Regions from separate parts of the Xenorhabdus sp. XBWT genome, predicted to be linked through region 2. Evidence: predicted binding sites of a transcription regulator. Region 2 holds the regulator's gene; each other region holds the start of a gene.
The links. Region 2 encodes ArgR, which controls arginine synthesis, uptake and breakdown. Its sites were predicted from a motif close to ANTGAATAAAAATACANT; they were not measured.

Region 1 (8,491 bases), 1.0 Mb from region 2:
ACCGGCCATTTCTCCGGCTTTATCACCAACACCATGGTAGATATCAAAATGATGCCCTTTGATGGCGCCACCAACATCCAGTGCCACCATCAGGCGCATTCGATACTGTCCGGTAAATTTACCCATATTATCCAGCACAGGTATTTCCGCCAACAGCGCAGTTCCCGGAGGGATCAACGATCTATCGGATGCCACAGACGCTTTTGCCACAAGAGGCACCGCACTGGCTCCTCGCACAAAGGTATAGGGTTCAGGTTTAAAGAACACAAATGAAGGATTTTTCTCCAATAACTCTCTTACTTCGGTTTCACTATTCCTTTCTCCCCACTGGCGAATCATTTTCATTGACATATTTTGGCTGGGTACTTCTCCACGGTCGATCAGTACCTTGCCAATACTGCGGTATGGATGTCCATTTTTCCCCCCGTAACCAAAAAAGGTCAATGGCTGACCATCACCAAAATCGACATAGCCACTTCCTTGCACTTCCATCATAAAATTATCCATCAGGGAATTGCTGTACCCGATGATAAATTTTTTATTCAACGCTCCATGGTATATTGCTGCACGGTTTGGCAACCCGAAACGCGATTTAGGTGGCATACTGTACAACGGATATTTAAATTTCCCCTGCTTAATATGCCTCGCTTGCAAAACGGGGGTGTAGTAACCGGTAAATTTCACGTTACCATAATTATCTTGACCTTCCATTTGGTAAGCTGATAACCCAAATTCATTTAAATAACGGGTATCACCACCAGACAACATCCAATTCTTGATAGCATCAAATGTTTCGCGGTTATTGTTATAAAGGCGAGGAGAAGATTTACTGATGAAATTAACTTGAGTGGCAAAATCCTTGGCATTCACAGGCCACCCTTGAGCATTGGGAGTATTAACCAGTTGAAGATCTTGGGTGATGTGACCATCTTTATACTGTTGTCCTTGCTCGGTCGGTCGATGACATCCCGATAATAATAAAATGACAAACCCACATAAAAGATATTTGCCCCAGAGTTTCATATTTACGCCCTATCTCCAACCATCATTATTCGGCGATGAACAATATCAAACGCTAATAAATAATGAAATGTAGTTAGAAAAAAATAGACCCCTGCTTTATTAGGCCATAACGAGCAAAAACAAAACAACAAGACCAATATTTCATCAAAAAGCAAATAAATTCAGTAAATATCAACAAAAAAGCTTGCAACGGCGTCGTTCAAGAGTATAGTGTGCCGACATCAGACGCGGGGTGGAGCAGCCTGGTAGCTCGTCGGGCTCATAACCCGAAGGTCGTCGGTTCAAATCCGGCCCCCGCAACCAATTTTATACAGTGTTATTGCTGATAGTGTTATTACTGATATAGTCAGCATATATGTATAGAAAGTAAAAATCTGATAATAAAGAATGTCATCATTCAGTATTTGCCCACTATTGATAATCAAAGTTTGCAAATAGACGGACGCGGGGTGGAGCAGCCTGGTAGCTCGTCGGGCTCATAACCCGAAGGTCGTCGGTTCAAATCCGGCCCCCGCAACCAATTTTTTACGATGTCATTATTTAGTATTTGCACTGATCATTAGTAACGAACACTATTGATAATCAAGTTTGCAAATAGACGGACGCGGGGTGGAGCAGCCTGGTAGCTCGTCGGGCTCATAACCCGAAGGTCGTCGGTTCAAATCCGGCCCCCGCAACCAACTTTTCTTAATACATCTATTCCCGTTGTATCCGAATCCCTTAGAATTTTGTTTATTACTTATACAAACTCTCTAGATTTCCCAATAAAAATAGTTAAAACTGATTGCAGGTTGTTACTTTTAGCAATAGCTTTTCATAGAATTTATTCAAGGCGGATATTTCACCGCCGAGCTAATTCGGCACCATTTTTAAAATAAGCCTTAATACTAGCAAAAATAGATTCTGCTATTTGTTGCTGGAATCTTGCTGTTTTCAGTTTACGTTCTTCTTCCAGATTACTAATAAATGCAGTTTCCACTAAAACAGAAGGAATATCTGGCGCTTTTAATACCGCAAACCCCGCCTGATCGACGCTATTTTTATGCAATTTATTAATTTTCCCCATCCGCTTGAGCACTTCATCACCAAATTTCAGGCTATCGTTAATCGTCGCGGTTTGAACCAAATCCAGCATAGTATGATCTAAATATTTATCACCACTTTTACTGACTCCCCCAATCGAGTCAGCCTCATTCTGAGTCTGAGCTAAAAATCGGGCGGTATTGCTGGTCGCTCCCTTAGTGGAAAGCGCAAATACCGATGAACCCCGCGCAGATCGATTTGTAAAGGCATCTGCATGAATAGAAACAAATAGATCAGCGCGCATCTTGCGGGCTTTTGCTACCCTCACTTTCAAAGGAATAAATACATCTTCATTACGGGTCATATAAACTTTCATGCCGGGTTCACGTTTAATGAGAGCCTGTAAACGACGAGCAATTTGCAACACAATATCTTTTTCACGGGTTTTGTATTTCCCAATGGCTCCCGAATCTTCGCCACCGTGACCGGGATCGAGCATAATCACAATCGGCCGATCTTTTCCTGCCTTACCGGGTTTACGCGCCTTCGCAGGCAAATGCTTTTCCAAATCCCCGCTGTTGTACTCTTCAAGCAAAGCCAGTAAAGGATCATCATCCACATTTGCTGCCTTTTTAGGATAAAGATCTAATACCAAGCGATGCTTAAATTTCGCAATCGGCGGCAGCGTAAAAATGTGTGGAGCAACAGGCTGTTTAATCTCAAATACCAAGCGCACCGTTTTGGGATCAAATTGCCCTGCCCGCACCAATTTCAGGTAGGGATCACGCTGCTGAACCTGTGCTCCCATACGGCTCAGGACACTATTGATCTGGATACCCTGTAAATCAATGACAATACGGTTGGGATTTGAAAGTGAGAATTGGCGATATTTAAGTGGAATACTAGACTCCAACGTCACTCTGGTATAACTTGATGCCGGCCAAATACGGACAGCAATTACTTTTGAGTTTGCTGCATAACCTATTGGACTAACGCTTAATAACCATACAGCTGCTGCGCCTTTCAGCAGACGGCGACGTGAAGAATTATAGTCTGAATGACTCATCGTTTATTCCATTTAAAAACAGCCAAACTCAGTAATTTTTGCTAAAAATAATCGTTAGGCGGAGACTCTAATTAATTAGAGAATCGCTGTCATCAAAAAAAGCATTTTATGCTCTCTCAATCTATTTATATCAATATAAATAATAACGTTATTTTTATCCATTTTTCCTCTTGCCATTTTCTATCAAAAGGAATAAAAATACATAAAATACGCATAAAAATTCATTCTGAGAGGGTTTGATGAAAGAAAACAGTACCGAATTGGTTGAAATCGTCCGGCAATCGGTTCCGTATATCAATGCACACCGGGGAAAGACTTTTGTCATTATGTTGGGAGGTGAAGCTATCGCCCATGAAAATTTCTCCAACATCATTAACGATATTGGATTGCTGCATAATCTAGGTATTCGTTTAATCGTCGTGTACGGCGCTCGCCCACAGATCGAACAAAATATTGCGGAGCATAACTGCCTGTCGGTCTATCACAAACATACCAGAGTGACTGATACCAAAACATTGGATCTCGTTAAGCAAGTCGCGGGGTTGTTACAATTGGATATTACTGCACGTCTTTCCATGAGCCTGAGTAATACACCATTGCAGGGCGCCCATATTAAAGTGGTTAGTGGTAATTTTATTATCGCCCAGCCTTTAGGGATCGATGATGGCATTGATTATTACCACAGTGGCAAGATCCGCCGCATTGATGAAGAAGCCATCAACCAGCAATTAGACAATAACGCGATTGTGCTGATTGGGCCAGTTGCCGTTTCCGTCACGGGAGAAAGTTTTAACCTGACATCCGAAGAAGTCGCAACACAGTTGGCAATCAAATTAAAAGCAGAAAAATTAATCGGCTTTTGCTCGTCACAGGGCGTACTTGATGCTGAAAACAACACCTTATCAGAACTTTTTCCCAGCGAAGGGGAATTCCGTCTGCATGAATTGGAAAAAGCTGACGAACACTATTCAGGAACTGTTCGCTTCTTAAGGGGGGCTATCAAAGCCTGCCGCCGTGGAGTGCGCCGCAGTCATTTGATCAGCTATCAGGAAAATGGTTCGCTGGTTCAGGAGCTATTTTCCCGCAAAGGTATCGGAACCCAAATTGTAATGGAACGCTCCGAACAAATCCGCCGTGCCAATATTAATGATATCGGGGGCATTCTTGAGCTTATTCGTCCATTGGAACAGCATGGTATTTTGGTTCGCCGCTCGCGGGAACAATTGGAAATGGAAATAGACAAATTCACTTTGATAGAACACGATAACGTCACTATCGCCTGTGCTGCACTATATTCTTACTCTGATGAAAAAATCGGGGAAATGGCCTGCGTTGCCGTGCATCCAGACTACCGGAACTCTTCCCGAGGTGAAATCCTGCTAAATGCTATTTCCGCCCAAGCCAAGCAAATAGGGCTGGAAAAACTTTTCGTACTCACAACCCGCAGTATTCATTGGTTTCAGGAAAAAGGTTTTGAACCCGCAGAGATCGATATGCTACCCGTAGAGAAACAAGCGCTGTATAACTATCAGCGCCGTTCCAAAATCTTAATGTTAGATTTACAGAATCATTAATCTTATTCACTGCGGGTTGAACCATGCTGCTAATCCGCTCCGGCGCTGGGTTGTTGTGGCAACTGCCTTATCCAAAACAGGCCGGTGAGCATAAATGGTCAACTTTTCCCGCGCCCGGGTCAGCGCGGTATACACCAATTCCCGACTGACTATCGGCGAGTATTGAGTCGGTAATACCAATGCGGTATGTTCAAATTCTGATCCCTGAGATTTATGTACAGTCATCACATACGCAGTTTCATGCTGAGGCAGGCGACTTGGCTGAAACCCTTTAATCTGTCCGTCAGATAACTGAAAGTAAGCCTTCAGTTCATTATCCTGATTTCTGAGCATAATCCCGATATCTCCGTTAAACAGCCCAAGCGTACTGTCATTACGCAATATCATGACCGGGCGCCCGGCATAGCCACGGTTTTCCACATTATTAGATAAAGTGATAACACCTTTTCTGTGCAATAATTGCTCCAGTCGATGATTCAGCCCAACAACGCCAAATGGCCCTTCTCTTAATCCACACAATAACCGAAAACGATTAAACTCCGCCAAAATTGCTTTCTCTGATGCCCCTTCATTCACCATTGTCAGATATTGATAGTAGCCAGAAGCTGTTTCAGTCAGCAAACGCTGATAATCTTCATCCACTGAAAGCGGATTGAAATAAACATCAGGAAAAGCGTGATTCAGCACCGCGGAGACCCCTTTACGATCTCCCTGATTAACAGCCGATGCCAGCTGCCCAATGCCAGAAGCCGAATTGAAGCGATAACTTTTGCGCAGCAGACATAAACAATCCCGCACTGCGGAAACTTTGTTGTCTGAATCAGGTACAGAATAAGACGTTAACTGACATCCGGTTAATTGCCCCAACTGTTCTGCACGTTTAGCGCTGTACCCCTGTTCTGCAAAACGGCAGATATCACCCAATACAGCGCCAGCTTCAACCGACGCCAACTGGTCTTTATCCCCCAAAAAAATCACTTTCACCCGTGGCGGCAAAGCATCAATCAAATGTGCCATCATCGGTAAATCCACCATTGAAGCTTCATCAATGATCAAAATATCAAGGGAAAGAGGATTATCGCGGCCATAACGCAGTTTTTGGCTATCTGGTTGTGCACCCAGTAAACGGTGAATAGTTTGCGCCTGCTCAGGAATGCTGCGCCACTGTTCCGGCGTCAACGCAAGTTTCTTTACCGCATCCCTGAGCGATTCAGTCAACCTGGCCGCTGCCTTGCCGGTTGGTGCAGCCAGTTGAATGCTTAATTGCTGTCCTTCATGCAGCTTTATCAGGGTGACCAGCAACTTAGCCACGGTAGTGGTTTTTCCGGTTCCCGGACCACCGGAAATAACTGAAATACGGCTCGTCACAGCAACCGCGGCTGCAACTTTTTGCCAATCTATTTCCCCTTCGGCTGTGACACCAAAAAGCTCATCCAAAATACGGCGGGTTTGAATTTCATCAAGTGCATCAGCCAACTCAACAGACGCAAAGAAATCCGCCACACGCCGTTCACTTTGCCACATGCGTTGTAAATACAAGCTGTAATCCGCATTTCCTTGATGAGAAAGAACCATCGGTGTCGGAGAATCGCCCCGACTTACTGCCTGACATATCTGCAAAGCTGCAACAATTTGTGCCTGATCCGGCTCACCTGCCAAAGACCAAAGTGAAGCCGCTAACTCAGGTTGCCGGCCCTCAAATAAATATTTTGGTGCAATACGTTCCAGAGGCAAACAGACATGCCCTGCCCCCGATTCAGTACTCAACAAAGCTGTAATCAGCAACAACAGCGGATTTTCATCTTCAATCATCGCATAAGCAAACTGCACATCCAGTGGACGCAATAATTTTTGACTTACGGCTTGTTGCAATAGTGACTTCATTGAATTCATACGCTTTGTTCCTCATCCGCAGCGCTGAAAAGGGTATCCAATTCGTCAATAAATTCAAAAGGCGGCAAGTAGTGATAAATACCATGCCCGGGGTTATCTTTATCAATACCACGCAAAAACAAATATATGACTCCACCAAAATGATTCCGATAATCATAACTGGCTAACCGATGACGCAAATAACGATGCAAGGCCAACGTATAAAGCTGATACTGTAAATCATAGCGATGTTCTATCATGGCTTTCGCCATCGCTTCCTGCGTATATGACTGGCTACTTTCTCCCAACCAATTTGATTTATAGTCCACCACATAAAATTTACCCTGCCAGCAAAAAACCAAATCAATAAACCCCTTTAACATTCCTTTCACCTGATGAAAGGCCAACGGCGCACACTGTGCTGACAAGGGATCATAACGGCGTGTCAGCGCATCCATCTCCTTTGAATGCAATAACTTATCCACGGGTAAATAAAACTGCATTTCACTTTGCTGTTGCTGACGGGGAATATCAGCCAGTTGCATTCCTTGCTCATTCAACTTTGCTCTAAAAATATCGTCTATCCACTGTTCCAATACCGAAGCCCAATCTTCATCAAAACCTGATGCCGTCAGCTTTTCTGCCAACGATGCCTGATCTGGGGGATTACCAAAATCCACATCTTCCAAAATACTATGCAGAAACGTTCCCGCTGATGCCCCACGCGGAAAAGTGTGCGGCGTCATTTGCAAAGATTGTTCTTCCTGTTTCTCACCACAGGCATCAATATCCAGTTTCGGCGAAATGGATTGCACAATCACATCCACAGACTCGCCAAGTGCACCGGCACGATTATCAAAAGTAACCGGAGAAACAGCGCGAGAAGCTGAATATTGTAAACCCGAATAACTCGTTACCCGCCAATCATCCCGAATGGAACGTTGAAATCTTCTGGCCTCCAGAGACAAATGATTTTCACTTTGTGAACACCACTGTGCATCCGCAGTCTCCTCTACCCGCTTAATCTCTATATTATTATCAGACAGTTCATCTAAACTGCCTGCCAGAAGTTCCACATTGCCTTTCTTGCCCTTTTGCAACACATATCCAAGGGCAGACAGGTGCAAATCAGTATCCCCCGCTTTCCCCCTGCTCCCTTTGATAAGCGGAGCCACACCAACGCTACAATGATAAACCGACCGCGTTAATGCAACATAGAGCAAACGTAAATCCTCCGCCAAGCGTTCTTCATCAGCCAGTTCCAGGGCTTCTTTCAACGTTTCATCGTCATGGGAAATATTGAGGTGGGCCTCAAAATTATGGCGATCATGATAAACAGCCTGCTTCTGCTTCCTGTAACCACAAATAAAAGGTAAACAAACCAATGGATATTCCAGCCCTTTAGACTTATGAATGGTACAGATTTGCACCAGATGCCGATCACTCTCCAGTCGTAGTTGCTGGTTTTCTGATTGTGGGTTAGGACGTGAAATCTGTTGTGCCAGCCAGCGGGCGGCGGCATGCTCACTGTCCAGTTGCTGCGATGCTTCCTGCAATAACTCACCAATGTGCATAATATCAGTAAGACGACGCTTCCCATCATCCCCGGCCAGCAAGTTTTCCGCTATCTGATATTTCACCATGACAGCCCGCAGCATCGGCAATACACCACGGGAACGCCAGATGCGGGCATAACCATCAAATTCATCAACCAAACGATCCCATGTAATTTCATCATGATTGAGTTGATCGATTTGCTGCGCACTCATACCAAATAAACTACTGGCTAACGCGCTTCTGAGTTCTCGGGCCTTTTCCGGTGCCAATACCGCCTGCAATAACCAAAGCAAATCTTTAGCTTCGGGCGTATCAAACACACTTTCCCGATTAGAAAGGAAGACTGACGGTATTTTAAGTGTGTTCAATTCTTGAC
Region 2 (8,491 bases):
CCTTTTGGAATATATTTCTCACGACGGAAGCTGACGCAACCATTGCCACCATCTCCCGCTACAACCAGTATTCTGGCCTCATCTACAAATTTCATAATCTTTCTCCGTAGGATAGCCACTGTAAAGCTGGATGGCAGCTAGTACCCAGAGATGGCGTAATCCAGAATAATAAAAAGCCCCGCAACACACATTGCAGGGCTTCCGATTCGATTAAAATTCAAAAAACTTATTCAGCTTCGATGCTGATGAATTTACGGTTTTTTGGACCTTTAACTTCGAATTTAATTTTTCCGTCAGCTAATGCGAACAGGGTGTGATCACGGCCACAACCTACGTTGTTGCCTGCGTGGAATTTAGTACCACGTTGACGAACGATGATGCTGCCTGCCAAAACAGACTCACCACCAAAACGTTTTACACCCAGACGTTTGCTTTCAGAATCGCGACCGTTACGAGTCGAACCGCCAGCCTTTTTGTGTGCCATTTATCTGCTCTCCTAAAATCTTAAGCGATGCCAGTGATTTTAACATCAGTGAACCACTGACGGTGGCCCTGCTGCTTACGGCTGTGTTTACGACGGCGAAACTTAACGATTTTAACTTTCTCGCCACGGCCATGTGCAACAACTTCAGCTTTAATTTTAACGCCTTCAACTACTGGAGCGCCGATTTTGATGTCTTCACCATTAGCGACCATCAGCACCTGGTCAAACTCAACAGTTTCACCTGTTGCGATGTCCAGCTTTTCCAAGCGAATAGTCTGACCTTCGCTTACTCGGTGTTGTTTACCACCACTTTGGAAAACCGCGTACATATAAACTCCGCTTTCCGCGCACCCTCTAAAATTCTTTCCGAGCGCGCTATAAAATATTCACAATAGGGCGCGAATTCTACGCAAAAACCGCTTGGAAGACAAGTGCAGAATTAGAACAGAGGATAAAAAAACGGACTTTTTCGATTGCCATTTATTTGAGCTGTTTTACAAGTGCGGCCGATACATCGTAATATCTGTTAATACGCTAATTAATGAGCACAGCTCTGAATCAGAGTCCAAAGCCAAAACATGAATTTAGAATCGATAATAAAACTTACTACAGATGATATGGCAGCGGTCAATGACACCATTCTTGACCAATTAAATTCTGATGTTGCGCTGATCAACCAACTTGGTTACTACATTATCAGCGGCGGAGGCAAACGTATTCGCCCAATGATTGCAGTACTGACTGGTAAAGCGCTTCATTGCGAAGGTGAAAAACACATCAAAGTTGCGGCCCTGATTGAGTTTATTCATACCGCGACATTGCTGCATGATGATGTCGTTGATGAATCTGATATGCGACGCGGCAAGGCAACGGCCAACGCCATTTATGGCAACGCAGCCAGTGTCCTCGTAGGAGATTTTATCTATACGCGCTCATTTCAGATGATGACCGACCTTGATTCCATGCGTGTATTGAAATTGATGTCTAATGCTACCAATGTCATTGCTGAAGGCGAGGTGATGCAGTTAATGAACTGTAATAATCCTGATATCTCAGAAGATGACTATATGCGCGTTATTTATAGTAAAACCGCCCGTCTGTTTGAAGTTTCTGCGCATTCCGCCGCCATTCTGGCTAACGCAACGCCTGAGCAAGAAATGGCGCTACGTGATTATGGCCGCTATCTTGGCACCGCATTCCAATTAATCGATGACCTGCTGGATTACGATTCAGATAACAGCACGCTCGGTAAGAATACGGGAGACGACCTGAATGAAGGCAAACCAACATTGCCCCTCCTGCACGCCATGAATCATGGAACACCAGAGCAATCTGTAATGATACGTAATGCTATTAAACAAGGAAATGGCCGCCATTTGCTGGATACTGTACTCGCAACCATGAAACAGTGTGGTTCACTCAAATATACCCGCCAACGGGCTGAGGAAGAAGCAGATAAGGCTATTTCAGTATTACAAGTACTCAATGATTCTCCGTATAAGGCGGCCCTTGTGGGATTAGCCCATGTCGCCGTACAGCGACTTTCTTGAGCCGATTCAATCAGTATCCCTGATTGTTCAATCTGGGATACTGTCTTTATCTTTACTATCAATCTCTTGAATGCCGACAAATTGAACAAGGCCAGCCAACCCTTTTCTCAAAATAAACTTAACTATCCGTTCTCTTTCAGACTTGGTCAGCTGATAATAAGCTTCCACCCAAATCATAAACGGATCCTGTCGCTTGTTCCGATAATACTCGACCGAGTTTTCACTGACAGTCAGTATATTTAAAACTTCTTCGGGCAAACTGTTGACATTATATTCGAGAGCTTTTCCCTGCACTCCACGCTTACGGCGTTGTTCCCAGCCCTCGCGTCTTGCCATCAGATTCACTCCCTGAGGAGACGATGGCAGCCCTGCGAGGCCGATGAGTTCCTTTGCAGAATACCATTCTTTTTTCATCTCTTTTTCCTCGCGTTGTACCAGGGCAGTGAAGATAAAGCCAAATTTTAAACATTTGGCTTTTTCAAAAGCAGCCTCAGGTAGCTATAATTTTTTCCAAAAAACTTCTTATGCCGTCTCGTAATATCACGTCGGTAATTACCTCCTTTTCTTCTTCAGTGAGTAAATTAAATGCGCTTACCCAAATGGATAAAGGATCTTGTTTCTGAACCTGATATTCTGGTGATGTTTCATTAAGTTCGAGAGCAGACAATGTTGATTCAGGAAAACAAGAATAGTGATATTCAATTGCCCTGCCTTGAACACCTGTTCGTTTTTGCCTCAACCATTCTTCACGTTTTGCTCTGGCATTAACTCCTTGTGGTGATCTAGGTAACTCGCCTACACCGGTCAACTCCATTGCCGTATACCACTCTTTTTTCATAATGTTTCTCTATTTTTGTAACCAAGTTCAAAAAAGAAGTTATTAAGAAAAAATTAGAAATATTTTTAGAAAAAATAATGTTATTTTATTTTCTTAATAACAGATTCGTGTTCGTTATTAATTTCACACTAACGCTTTAGTTATACCACTAATGTGGCTTCAAATTTAATAGGAAAGGATTAAAAAAATGATTTCTATGAAATCGGATTGGCATCCTGCTGATATTATTGCCGCTTTACGTAAACGTGGAACGACTCTGGCAGCCGTTTCTCGTGAAGCGGGGCTAAGCTCATCAACTTTGGCGAATACACTTTCTCGCCCATGGCCCAAGGGAGAATGGATAATAGCGAATTACTTAGAATTGCATCCGTCTGAAATATGGCCAAGCCGTTATTTTGATCGCAATACAGGAGAACTATTAGAAAGAAAAATTCGAGATAAAAAGAATAATTAACTATTAATTTAATTATTCATAGAAAAACCGCTAGTTATTTTTAAACTAGCGGTTTTAGTTAACTAATATATTTAAATTAATTTGTATATTAATAAATTACAAATTAAATAAATTAATCATTAATAAATTTTTCGCCTAATTCAATATCTGTATTCAAAACATCCAGCATGTTATCTAGTGATTTTTGTTCAAAATCGCTCAGTTTGCCAATATCTAAATGTTCTTCAATACCATTTTTACCCAAGCGAACTGGTTGAGCGAAGAAACGCGCATATTTGCCATCACCCTCAACATAACTGCATTCGATAACATTGCTTTCGCCTTGCAGGGCACGGATCATAGACAACCCCATGCGTGCAGCAGCCTGCCCCATAGACAGAGTTGCAGATCCGCCACCTGCTTTTGCTTCAACCACTTCAGTTCCCGCATTCTGGATACGTTTGGTCAATGCTTCAATTTCTTCGTCAGTGAAACTAACATCAGGAATTTGAGACAGCAGAGGCAAAATAGTCACACCTGAGTGCCCACCGATAACTGGAACTTCCAGCTCTTCTGGTTTTTTGCCTTTCAATTCAGCAATAAAAGTGTTGGAACGGATAATATCCAGAGTTGTTACACCGAACAGACGGTTTTTATCGTAAACACCTTCTTTTTTCAGAACCTCAGCCGCAATCGCCACAGTAGTGTTGACAGGGTTAGTAATAATTCCGATTAATGCCTTTGGACAAGTTTTAGCAATCTGATGTACCAGATTACGAATGATCCCCGCGTTGATATTAAATAGGTCGGAACGATCCATACCAGGCTTACGGGCGACACCCGCAGAAATCAATACCACATCTGCACCTGCCAGTGCAGGGGTTGCATCTTCACCAGCAAAACCAGTGACTTTAACTTCCGTTGGGATATGACTCAGATCGGCTGCCACACCCGGGGTCACCGGAGCAATGTCATACAAGGAAAGTTCTGAACCTGAAGGAAGTTGGGTCTTGAGTAGAAGGGCAAGTGCCTGACCAATACCACCGGCTGCACCGAGAACTGCAACTTTCATCCTGATACTCCTTAAATAAGTGCTGTAAAAAAACTTAAACTTGTCTGGTTAAGAGAGTGCTTTCATTTTTCCCATCATTACAACAATGATAAGGAAGACTCTCCTCCACTCATCGCTACGTATTAAAACAATCTGTTAACAGCTAAATTATCCACCCAATGACCTGCGGATGGAACATAATAGTTGTTTTATTCTAGACAAAAGGCTTATCTGTTAATGAGATAACGGGCACTTTTTTGATAATTATTCTAATTATCCTATTAATTAATAGGCCGATCACCTTACACTCTCCTTCCGCATCAAACAACACCATTTAATTAACAATATATTTACTATGCCTACTCTATGAAAATAAGCAAAAATAAAATGTTCAATACCCTGATTATAAATAAGGTAATATGGGAAAGAATATACAATTATGCTCTGTATCTTGGTTTTCCCTTCTATTTCTTGAATAAAAATTCACTCTTTTGCATAATGTCACCTTATAACGGATTTAACGATGGTGAAATATGCGTGTTCCTTCGAAACAGGACGATTTGGTAAAAGCTTTCAAAGCATTATTGAAAGAAGAAAAATTCAGCTCTCAAGGTGAAATTGTTTCAGCGCTTCAGGAAGAGGGGTTCGAAAATATCAACCAATCTAAAGTTTCCCGGATGCTGACAAAATTTGGTGCTGTGCGAACCCGTAATGCAAAAATGGAAATGGTCTACTGTCTGCCAGCAGAATTGGGCGTACCCACAGCCACCAGTCCGCTAAAGAATCTGGTATTAGATGTCGATTATAATCACAGTGTTGTGGTCATACGCACAAGCCCGGGTGCAGCACAACTAATTGCACGCCTGTTGGATTCATTGGGTAAAGCTGAAGGAATTCTTGGCAGCATTGCAGGTGATGACACTATTTTTACCACGCCAGCCCAAAACCTTACGACAAAGCAGCTCTATGAGGCGATCCTCAATCTATTTGAGCAGGAACTTTAATCTATATCTGCCGTATACCAAGAAAGCTAATTAATGTATGCGGCAGGCACACACTGAATATATTTAGATGAAGAGAGGATCGCCCAATCAGTGCGCCCCCCTTACTCCGAAGATCTTTCAATTAAACTGTATCGGCTTTCTTAGCCAACTCAGCCAGTAATTTCTCGTGGATACCATCAAATCCGCCGTTGCTCATAATAAGGATATGATCCTCCGGTTGTGCCGTTTCGACAATCATCCGAACCAAAGTATCAATATCCGCACTCCAGCGAGCGGGCTGAATACACTGTTCCGCAATTTCAATAACCTGCCACGGCATATTGGCTGGCTGATAGAGGAAAACTTCATCAGCACGCCCCATTGAAGGTGCAATGTCATTTTTGCTCATTCCCATTTTCATGGTATTAGAACGCGGCTCCAGCACGGCCAGAATACGCGTCATTCCACCAACTTTACTTCGCAACGCTTCCAGAGTCGCTAAAATAGCTGTTGGGTGATGAGCAAAATCGTCATAAACCGAGATACCATTGACTTTACCACGCAATTCAAGACGACGACGGGCATTGATAAAGCGATCCAATGCCTGACAGGCATCCGCAGGTTGAACCCCGATATGATGAGCTGCGGCAATTGCACTCAAACCATTATGCATATTGTGTTCACCGACTAATGACCAGCCCACTTCACCTACCAGTTCACCATGATGGAATACTTGGTAGTTGCTACTATCCTGACTGACTTTTTTCGCCTGCCAGCTTCCGGTTTCTCCGAGATGTTCCAGCTCACTCCAGCACCCCATAGAAAGGACATTTTTTAAATTCATGTCATTATCGGGAACAATGACTTTACCTGAGCTTGGCACAACTCTGACAAGGTGATGGAATTGTTTTTGAATGGCGGCCAGATTTTCGAAAATATCTGCGTGATCAAACTCAAGGTTGTTCATGATCAGTGTACGTGGGCTGTAATGAACAAATTTAGAACGCTTATCAAAAAAAGCACTGTCATATTCATCCGCTTCAATCACAAAAAACGGGCTTTCACCGATTTGTGCTGAAACAGTAAAATTTCCCGGAACACCACCAATCAAGAATCCCGGTTTATAATCACAGGCTTCCAGAATCCATGTAAGCATACCCGCCGTTGTTGTTTTCCCGTGAGTGCCGGCCACTGCTAATACCCAACGCTCCGGCAATACGTGATCATGCAGCCACTGTGGGCCAGAGGTGTAAGGAATTCCACGCTCCAACACTGCTTCCACACAGGGATTGCCGCGGGTCATGGCATTGCCGATAACTACCATATCTGGTGCAGGATCGAGTTGTACAGGATCGTACCCTTGAATCAACTCGATGCCTTGTTTCTCCAGCAGGGTACTCATTGGTGGATACACATTGGCATCAGCGCCAGTAACTTCATGACCCAGTGAACGAGCGAGGATCGCTAACCCTCCCATGAAAGTACCGCAAATGCCAAGAATATGAATACGCATTTATTTCTATCCGATATCATGAACTGTATCACTATTCTAACCATCAAATCAGATATTAGAAATGCAATAACCTATGAATCATTTGATTCTTTAGCTAAACTGCCCGCGCATGAGTGCAACACGAAAGTGAAGCACGCTTCCTAAAACCACAATCAAATTCAAGGCCTTTGTCATGAAAACATTAGGCGAATTCATCGTCGAAAAACAGCAAGATTTTCCTCATGCTACGGGTGAACTAACCGCACTGCTGTCTGCCATCAAATTAGGGGCCAAAATTATTCATCGAGACATCAACAAAGCTGGCTTGGTTGATATTTTAGGTACAAGTGGCGTATCCAATGTCCAAGGTGAAGTTCAGATGAAACTGGACCTGTACGCCAATGAAAAACTCAAAGCAGCGCTGAAAGCACGCGGTGAAGTTGCTGGTATTGCTTCCGAGGAAGAAGATGAGATCGTTATTTTCGATGGCGATCGTGCAGAAAATGCAAAATATGTTGTTTTGATGGATCCACTGGATGGTTCTTCGAATATTGATGTAAACGTTTCCGTTGGGACTATTTTCTCTATTTACCGCCGAATTACCCCAATCGGGCAACCTGTAACCGAAGAAGATTTTCTGCAACCGGGGGAGCGTCAGGTTGCAGCCGGTTATGTGGTTTATGGTTCATCCACTATGCTGGTGTACACCACAGGCTGCGGTGTTCACACTTTCACTTACGATCCTTCTCTTGGCGTTTTCTGCCTGACTCATGAAAAAGTCCAATTCCCAGAAAAAGGCAATATGTACTCTATCAACGAAGGGAACTACATCAAATTCCCGTTGGGTGTGAAAAAGTACATCAAATATTGTCAGGAACAGGATGAAGAGACTCAACGCCCTTACACTACCCGCTACATCGGTTCTCTGGTTGCTGATTTCCATCGCAATTTGCTGAAAGGGGGTATCTATATATATCCAAGCACAGCAAGCCATCCAACAGGTAAACTACGTCTACTATACGAATGCAACCCAATTGCATTCTTGGCTGAACAGGCAGGTGGAAAAGCCAGTGATGGCACAAACCGCATTCTGGATATCGTACCCAGCGAACTGCACCAGCGTGTCCCTTTCTTTGTAGGTACAAGATCAATGGTGGAAAAAGCAGAAAGTTTCATGGCTGAGTTTCCAGACGAATAAGCGATTTTATTAAGCGACAAATTAAAAGAGGCGATATTTTGCCTCTTTAATTTTCCCTTGAATATTAATGCCCATTTTAACTTCCTCGTTATTTTCTGCATTTATGCCACAACACCTCATAGTCAACATCTCATTCTAAGTAGAGAGCATACTTAGTACTTTTACGGGCTTCACCGTAATATCGTAAATACTATTTTCTGCTGAAAATAACCATCATCAATTTTAATCAACCGAACACTCTGGGTTATCAGCTGATAACAATTATTCATTACGCATAACAATAAAAACTTTCCTAATGTATGTAGGTATGGGGAATATGATTCTCTTTATATTCATGGATATTTCCCTATATCCAGTAACTTTAAACATCAAAGGTATCACTCTGAAGCGCTGGCAACAGCCCATATTGTATGAGGTATTCATATATGGACTCGTATTTTAATCATAAAGTTTTCCGGCTAT
Region 3 (8,491 bases), 190 kb from region 2:
GTGTACGCCTGAACTACGCCAAATGGTGGGCGGTGGGGTTCTGGAGCCTTATCGTGAGATTGCTAAGCAGTTGCGGACACAATTGAATAACACGCTGGCTTATCTGGAGAAACGCCTTAAAGGTGAAAAAGTTCTGCCACCGGCAGATTTATTGTTACATAACGAACAGTTATGGCAGCCATTGTATGCCTGTTATCAATCGCTGAAAGTCTGCGGTATGGAAATTATCGCAAATGGGCAACTGTTGGATACCTTGCGCCGCATTCGTTGCTTTGGTTTGTGTCTGGTGCGCATTGACATTCGGCAGGAAAGTACCCGCCATACCGATGCGATTGCGGAACTGACGCAATATTTGGGAATGGGAGATTATGCAAGCTGGCCTGAAGCCGAGAAACAGGCATTTTTACTGCGCGAATTGAATTCGAAACGGCCTCTTACACCGCGTGATTGGCAGCCAAACCCAGAAACTCAAGAGGTGTTTGAAACCTGTAAAGTTATCGCGGAATCGCCACAAGATGCGATCGCCACTTATGTTATTTCCATGGCGAAAGTGCCTTCTGATGTGCTGGCAGTGAAATTGTTGCTGAAAGAAGCGGGCAGCTCATTGTCATTGCCTGTTGCTCCGTTGTTTGAAACCCTTGAAGACTTGAACAATGCGGAAATGGTTATCCGGCAACTGTTGGGTATCGCATGGTATCGTGATCTGATTAAAGGTAAGCAGATGGTGATGATTGGTTACTCTGATTCTGCGAAAGATGCGGGCGTGATGGCAGCATCCTGGGCGCAATATCGGGCGCAGGATGCCTTGATCAAAGTGTGTGAAGAAGAAGGTGTTATGCTGACTCTGTTCCACGGACGCGGCGGCTCGATTGGTCGCGGTGGCGCTCCTGCTCACTCTGCTTTGCTCTCCCAACCACCGGGGAGTTTGAAGGGGGGATTGCGCGTAACGGAACAAGGGGAAATGATTCGGTTTAAGTTTGGCTTACCGCAGGTGACGATAAGTAGTCTGGCGCTGTATGCCAGTGCGATTCTGGAAGCAAACTTGCTGCCACCACCGGAACCAAAAGCAGAATGGCACCAGATCATGGAAACTCTCTCGGATGTTTCCTGCGATATGTATCGAGATTACGTCCGTGAGCAACCCGAGTTTGTGCCTTATTTCCGTGCGGCAACGCCAGAACAAGAATTGGCAAAATTGCCATTGGGTTCACGTCCGGCGAAACGACGTCCAACAGGCGGAGTCGAAAGCCTGCGGGCGATCCCGTGGATATTCGCATGGACACAAAACCGCCTGATGTTACCGGCATGGCTGGGTGCTGGCGCGGCGCTGCAACAGGTGATTGACGAAGGTAAACTGTCGGCATTAACCGATATGTGTCACAACTGGCCCTTCTTCAATACCCGCATTGCCATGCTGGAGATGGTGTTTGCCAAAGCGGACTTATGGCTGGCGGAATACTACGACCAACGTTTGGTAGAGCCGCAATTGTGGCCTCTTGGAATTAAACTGCGCAACCAGCTTGCAGAGGATATCAAAACAGTGCTGACAATCTCGCAGGATGAGCAATTGATGGCGGATTTGCCGTGGATTGCGGAATCTATTGCGTTGCGTAATGTATATACGGATCCGTTGAACGTACTACAGGCGGAATTGTTGCAACGCTCCCGTCAACAGGAAGACCTTGATCCGCACCTTGAACAGGCGCTGATGGTGACAATTGCGGGTGTGGCGGCTGGGATGCGCAATACAGGTTAATGTTTGATTTTATGAAAATAATAAAAGCCGAATGGGGAACTTTTCGGCTTTTTTATTTCCATTTTTCAACAACGAAACTTCCCATCAACGAAACAATGCAATTATGCAGGGCGAACACCCAGTGTATGGCAGATGGCGTAACTCAATTCCGCTCGATTCAGTGTATAAAAATGAAAATCCTTCACCCCTTCACGACTGAGAATTTTCACCATATCCATGGCAATAGATGCTCCCACTAAATTGCGACTTTCCGGGTCGTCATCCAATCCTTCAAACATTCTGGTCATCCAGCTTGGGATGCGGACGTTAGTCATCGTGGCGAATCGTTGTAGTTGACGAAAGTTCGAGACAGGCAAAATCCCCGGCACAATTTCTACATCAATCCCCGTTGCGACACAACGATCACGAAAACGGAGATAACTTTCCACATCAAAAAAGAATTGGGTAATGGCGCGATTAGCTCCGGCGTCAATTTTATGTTTTAAATTAATCAGGTCTGACTGCGCGCTTTTCGCTTCTGGATGTACTTCTGGGTAAGCCGCAACGGAAATATCAAAATCCGCCTCTTCTTTTAATAGCTCAACTAAATCAGCACCATACATTCCTGGTCTACAACCATTATTAGGTAAATCGCCCCGCAATGCCACGATATGACGAATGCCACTTTGCCAATAATCATGGGCAATGGTGCGCAGTTCTTCACGGTTGGCATCAATACAAGTCAGGTGTGGCGCTGCATCAAGGCCAGTTTTTTCTTTGATTCCTTTGATGATGCTGTGGGTACGATTACGCTCACCGGAGTTGGCACCATAGGTGACGGAAACAAATTTAGGTTTCAGCTTGCTTAAGCGATCAATAGATTTCCACAGGGTTTGTTCCATCTCAGCAGTGCTGGGTGGAAAGAATTCAAAGGAAACTCGAATCTGCCCTTCAAGTTCAGCCAAATTCTGATTCAGCGCTTCTCGCTGATTTGCATGGAAAAAACTCATACCCTGTGCCCTCGTGAACAATCGGATCTTTTTTGTGATATCCGCTTACGTTTAGATGCTTAAATGTTTATATGTCTATCCGTTTAGATGTCCAAATAGAATGGTTGAAGCTGGGTTTTTAGTCAATCGAGAAATGTCTTATTCCCAATGAGGAATATTCAAAATGATCAGGAAAGAAATTCATGTTTGGGGTGGCACATGGGAATGTGGCGAGCAATCGGCTATCACCGGTAAGAACGGCATGGCGCTGCAAATCGGTGGCCAAACCCAACTGATCGGTGGCGCGATCCGCAGCCCACAGGGCAAGGTGGAACTCGGTGGGAGCAAAGTCAGCCAGGAGGCGTCAGCGGTCAGCATTATCGGAGTGGCGGTCGCGTCAATACGAGCATTACGGCAGGCGGTCTGTTAGCCAGCGCGGCGAAACAACTCGTTGATGGCAAGGCGCCGTTAGTCAGCGGCCATGCCTCTACTCAACCGGCGGATGCCAAAGCGGGGGTGTTCAGCGGGAAGTAACCGACTTCCTATCCCCAGCGGTCTGGATTGGGACCACGGTCCCAATCATTTTCGGCCCACTCTTAATAGAGACAAAACGAAAAGCTTCAATGTACTCACTGAGGTTATTATATGTAGTGAAAGTTAACCACCATCCAAACAAAAATGCTCTACAAGCTGTGAAAGTAGTTTTCTTGTTGGTTCAATAAATGCTATGTCCAAAAATTCATCGGGCTGATGCGCCTGTTCAATCGACCCCGGTCCCAAGACCAATGTCGGGCACAGTTCCTGAATAAAGGGCGCTTCCGTACAGTAATTGACTGTATCCGCTTTTGTTCCCAACAATTTTTCAATCACGCCAACCAGTTTGTGGTCTGTCGGGCACTCATAACCCGGAATTGGTGGGTGAAGTTCTGTCACGCTCAGGCGTCCCGGCCAGCGTTGTTTCACGGGTTCCAGTGCGTCATTCAGCAATCCGTTCAAATCCTGCAAGGTCAGTCCGGGAAGCGGGCGGATATCCATATGCAATTCACAGCAGGCACAAATGCGGTTTGCGGCATCTCCGCCGTGAATATGACCGAAATTCATGGTGGGATAAGGAATGACGAAAGCCGGATTGTGATAACGCTCCTGCAAAGTATTACGTAGTTTTATCAGCTGGGTGATGGACTCGTGCATCAGATCAATAGCATTGACGCCTCGTGCCGGATCACTGGAATGCCCTGATTTTCCTTCTATACGGATTGCTTGGGCCATATGCCCTTTATGGGCGCGGATTGGCTGTAATGATGTGGGTTCGCCTATGATAGCGAAATCAGGCCGAATGTTGGCATTGGCAGCAAAATAACGCGCACCTGCCATTGATGTTTCTTCGTCAGCAGTAGCCAAGATATAAAGGGGATGAGACAGCTTGCTGACATCAATATCCCGTACTGCATCAATGATAAAGGCAAAAAATCCCTTCATGTCCGCCGTGCCGAGACCATATAACTTGCCATCGCGCTCTGTCAGTGTGAATGGATCTTGTGTCCAGCATCCCTCATCAAAAGGGACGGTATCCGTATGACCACATAGCAGCAAACCACCTGAACCACTACCCAATGTTGCCAGTAGATTGAATTTGCCCCGGGTTTCAGGGACGGGTTGAATTTCAATCGAAAAACCAATCTCTTTTAGCCATTCCGCCAGTAGATTGATAACAACTTCATTACTTTGGTCTAGTTCAGCATCATTTGCGCTGATAGATGGAGCTGCAATGAGCTGATGATATAACTTAATAAATGCCGGTAATTTCATATTCACTGTTGACAGCCCTTACTCATAATAGTATCAATATTCATGCAAATTAATTGCATACAAATGCAATTATATCGTTGGTTAACACTATAAGGTGAATAAATCCCATGCTGAATACACTGATAGTTGGTGCCAGTGGTTATACCGGAGCTGAGTTAGCAGCATATCTGCAACGTCATTCCCATGTCCACATCTCCGGCTTGATGGTTTCTTCTCAAAGTTCAGATGCGGGAAAGCCTTTTTCAAAACTTCATCCGCAATATAAGGGCATCCTTGATTTGTCCTTACAACCATTGACTGATGCGTTTGAAGCAGCGAAAGGTATTGATGTGGTTTTCCTCGCAACTGCTCATGAAGTCAGTCATGACATTGCACCGTTATTTCTGGAAGCGGGCTGTATTGTGTTTGATTTATCAGGTGCCTACCGAGTACAAAATACACAGTTTTATAAAAAATACTATGGGTTCGAGCATAAAAATGCCGCATGGTTAGCGCAAGCTGTGTACGGGCTGGCAGAGTGGCAGGCAGAAAAAATCAAGCAAGCACGATTGATTGCGGTTCCCGGATGTTATCCCACTGTTTCCCAACTTTCATTGAAGCCATTGCTTGAAAAAAATTTACTGGATACCGGGCATTGGCCTGTCATCAATGCGGTCAGTGGTGTCAGCGGCGCAGGGCGGAAGGCATCAATCATCAACAGCTTTTGTGAAGTGAGTTTGCAGCCTTATGGTGTTTTTAATCATCGTCATCAACCTGAAATTGCAACGCATTTAGGCACTGACGTGATCTTTACACCTCATTTGGGCAATTTTTCACGTGGGATTTTGGCCACAATCACCTGCAAATTGAAATCCGGTGTAACAGAAGAACAGGTTAGTGAAGCTTATCAGCATGCGTATCACGATAAACCACTGGTTCGTTTATACAGCGAAGGATTCCCCGCGTTGAAAGCTGTCGTTGGTTTGCCGTTCTGCGATATTGGTTTTGCTGTTCAGGGGCAACATCTGATTATCGTGGGTGCTGAGGATAATTTGTTGAAAGGTGCAGCAGCACAGGCGGTGCAGTGCATGAATATTCGTTTTGGGTATGAAGAAACGCAGGCGTTGCTTTAAGTTCATTCCGAAAAATTAAGATTCCGACAAATTTAATACTGACAGAGGATAAAGCCGATGGTTCCGTTAGTTATCAAGTTGGGTGGTGTGTTATTAGACAATGAAGAAGCGCTGGAGCGGTTATTTACTACGTTGCAGTTATACCGAAAAACTCATAAACGTCAGCTGATTATTGTGCATGGTGGTGGTTGTTTGGTTGATGAGATGATGCAGAAATTGCAGTTACCCATTTTGAAGAAACAGGGACTGCGGGTCACGCCTGAAGATCAAATCGACATTATTGCAGGCACATTGGCAGGGACTGCTAACAAAAAGTTGTTGGCATGGGCAACAAAGCTCCGTTTACCCGCTATTGGGTTATGTCTGGGAGACGGAGGCGTTGTGAAGGTATCCCAACTTGATAAAGAGTTTGGGCACACAGGAAAAGCGCTGCCGGGGAAACCCGATCTCCTGAAAATTTTGCTGGATGTGGGCTATATACCGATTATCAGCTCAATCGGTATCACCGAACATGGTGAATTAATGAATGTGAACGCCGATCAGGCGGCAACTGCCATCGCTCAGGTGTTAAATGCGGATTTGGTTTTTTTGTCTGATGTCAGCGGAATTCTGGATGGAAAAGGTCAAAAAATCCCGGAAGCCACGGCGGAAAGGATCGAACAGTTAATTGAACAGGACATTATTACCGACGGCATGATAGTGAAAGTAAAAGCAGCATTGGATGCGGCAAAAACACTTGGGCAACCCGTGGATATTGCGAGTTGGCGACATGCAGAGCAGTTGGTTGCTTTATTTAATGGCATACCCGTTGGCACACGAATTCTGGCGTAATTAAAAAGGTTACTTCTATGACTAAAAATATTAAAAAAATCGTTCTGGCATATTCAGGTGGTTTAGATACTTCCGCCATTATTCCGTGGCTGAAAGAGAATTATGGTAATTGTGAAGTCATCGCATTTGTTGCTGATGTTGGGCAAAGTCGTGAAGATTTGGATGGTGTGGAGCAGAAAGCATTGCATTCCGGTGCTTCTGAATGTCACGTTGTCGATCTGCGTGAAGAGTTTATCAAAGAGTATGTTTATCCCGTGCTGAAAACGGGTGCGTTATATGAAGGTAGCTATCTGCTTGGTACATCAATGGCTCGCCCAATCATTGCCAAGGCTCAGGTTGAACTGGCTCTGAAAGTGGGAGCGGATGCTGTCGCCCACGGTGCAACCGGTAAAGGTAATGATCAGGTTCGGTTTGAAAGCACGTATACCGCGCTGGCACCACATCTGAAAGTGGTTGCCCCGTGGCGGGAATGGGATTTGCGTTCCCGTGAGGCATTGCTGGATTACCTGAAAGTGCGTGATATTCCCACTACCGCGACGCTGGAAAAAATCTATAGCCGCGATGAAAACGCATGGCACATTTCAACCGAAGGTGGTGTTTTGGAAAGCACATGGAATGCAGCCAATAAAGATTGTTGGGTATGGACAGCAGAACCCGAAGATGCACCGAATGAACCAGAATATGTCACGGTGACAGTTGAAAAAGGTGAAGTGGCTGGTGTGAACGGTCAGGCATTCTCACCGTATCAGTGTCTTAACGCGCTGAATGAGTTGGGGGTTAAGCATGGCATTGGCCGGATTGATATTGTAGAGAACCGTTTGGTGGGCATGAAATCCCGTGGTTGTTATGAAACACCGGGGGGAACCATCATGATGGAAGCGTTGCGTGGCATTGAACAGTTGGTTCTGGATCGCGATAGCTTCAAATGGCGTCAGCAGCTGGGATTGGAGATGTCTTATGTTGTCTATGACGGACGCTGGTTTGCTCCGTTGCGTCGGTCAATTCAAGCCGCAGCTGAAACGTTGGCTGTCAGTGTCAGCGGTGAAGTTGTTCTGAAACTGTATAAAGGACAGGTGACAGCAGTGCAGAAAAAATCTGCCTATAGCCTCTATTCTGAAGAGTTCGCCACTTTTGGTGAAGATGAGGTGTATGACCACAGTCATGCCGAAGGTTTTATCCGCCTGTATTCGCTTTCTTCACGCATTCGTGCGCTGAACAGCAAAAAATAGTGATAACCAATTCTTGGCAATCAACAGTAATTAGATATACCCAATGGATTTCAAGATGCAGCGCGACGGCAAGAGAATAAATCCCCAAGAGCATAGCTAACTATGTGACTGGGGTGAGTGAGCGCAGCCAACAAAGCTGCAACTTGAAAGACGACGGGTATAGAACAGGAACGATATTATGGCACTTTGGGGCGGGCGTTTCAGTCAGGAAGCCGATCAGCAGTTCAAGCAATTCAACGATTCACTGCGTTTTGATTATCGTTTGGCAGAGCAGGATATTGTAGGCTCGGTAGCATGGTCAAAAGCACTAGTTACGGTAGGAGTATTAACTTCAGGAGATCAACAAAAGCTGGAACTGGCTTTGAACGAGCTATTGGATGAAGTGCGAACCAACCCCAAGGCCATTTTACAAAGCGATGCGGAAGATATTCATAGTTGGGTAGAAGGGCAACTTATCGGGAAAGTGGGAGATTTGGGTAAAAAACTTCACACGGGGAGAAGCCGTAACGATCAGGTCGCAACTGATCTGAAATTATGGTGCAAAGATCAGATTGCCCATATTCAGAAAGCACTTGTCGAGTTGCAACAGGCGTTAGTGATCACGGCTGAGAATAATCAGGATGCAGTAATGCCGGGTTATACCCATTTGCAGCGGGCGCAACCCATCACGTTTGCTCATTGGTGTCTTGCTTATGTGGAAATGTTGGCCCGTGATGAAAGTCGTTTGCAAGATGCACTGAAACGGTTGGACGTCAGCCCGTTGGGATGTGGTGCGCTGGCTGGAAC

Region 1: argA (amino-acid N-acetyltransferase) is a predicted target of ArgR. The motif match lies at 3,300-3,317, and genes of this name have one in related genera.
Region 3: argC (N-acetyl-gamma-glutamyl-phosphate reductase) is a predicted target of ArgR. The motif match lies at 4,586-4,603, and genes of this name have one in related genera.

The regions. Positions count from the first base shown of each region.
Region 1 covers NZ_CM180990.1:671,874-680,364, reverse strand. Annotated here, with positions in the region: gene mltA (murein transglycosylase A) at 1-1,023, opposite strand, end outside; tRNA gene AC5JQI_RS02970 (tRNA-Met) at 1,250-1,326, shown strand; tRNA gene AC5JQI_RS02965 (tRNA-Met) at 1,467-1,543, shown strand; tRNA gene AC5JQI_RS02960 (tRNA-Met) at 1,627-1,703, shown strand; gene amiC (N-acetylmuramoyl-L-alanine amidase AmiC) at 1,865-3,112, opposite strand; gene argA (amino-acid N-acetyltransferase) at 3,352-4,686, shown strand; gene recD (exodeoxyribonuclease V subunit alpha) at 4,693-6,579, opposite strand; gene recB (exodeoxyribonuclease V subunit beta) at 6,576-8,491, opposite strand, start outside.
Region 2 covers NZ_CM180990.1:3,993,000-4,001,490, forward strand. Annotated here, with positions in the region: gene cgtA (Obg family GTPase CgtA) at 1-95, opposite strand, end outside; gene rpmA (50S ribosomal protein L27) at 227-484, opposite strand; gene rplU (50S ribosomal protein L21) at 505-813, opposite strand; gene ispB (octaprenyl diphosphate synthase) at 1,063-2,034, shown strand; gene AC5JQI_RS17505 (DNA-binding protein) at 2,062-2,448, opposite strand; gene AC5JQI_RS17510 (DNA-binding protein) at 2,525-2,872, opposite strand; gene AC5JQI_RS17515 (helix-turn-helix domain-containing protein) at 3,060-3,326, shown strand; gene mdh (malate dehydrogenase) at 3,439-4,377, opposite strand; gene argR (transcriptional regulator ArgR) at 4,890-5,360, shown strand; gene mpl (UDP-N-acetylmuramate:L-alanyl-gamma-D-glutamyl-meso-diaminopimelate ligase) at 5,482-6,852, opposite strand; gene fbp (class 1 fructose-bisphosphatase) at 7,025-8,029, shown strand; gene AC5JQI_RS17540 (inverse autotransporter beta domain-containing protein) at 8,455-8,491, shown strand, end outside.
Region 3 covers NZ_CM180990.1:4,182,788-4,191,278, reverse strand. Annotated here, with positions in the region: gene ppc (phosphoenolpyruvate carboxylase) at 1-1,756, shown strand, start outside; gene metF (methylenetetrahydrofolate reductase) at 1,858-2,745, opposite strand; gene AC5JQI_RS18460 (hypothetical protein) at 2,909-3,154, shown strand; gene argE (acetylornithine deacetylase) at 3,382-4,539, opposite strand; gene argC (N-acetyl-gamma-glutamyl-phosphate reductase) at 4,641-5,645, shown strand; gene argB (acetylglutamate kinase) at 5,703-6,476, shown strand; gene AC5JQI_RS18440 (argininosuccinate synthase) at 6,494-7,705, shown strand; gene argH (argininosuccinate lyase) at 7,884-8,491, shown strand, end outside.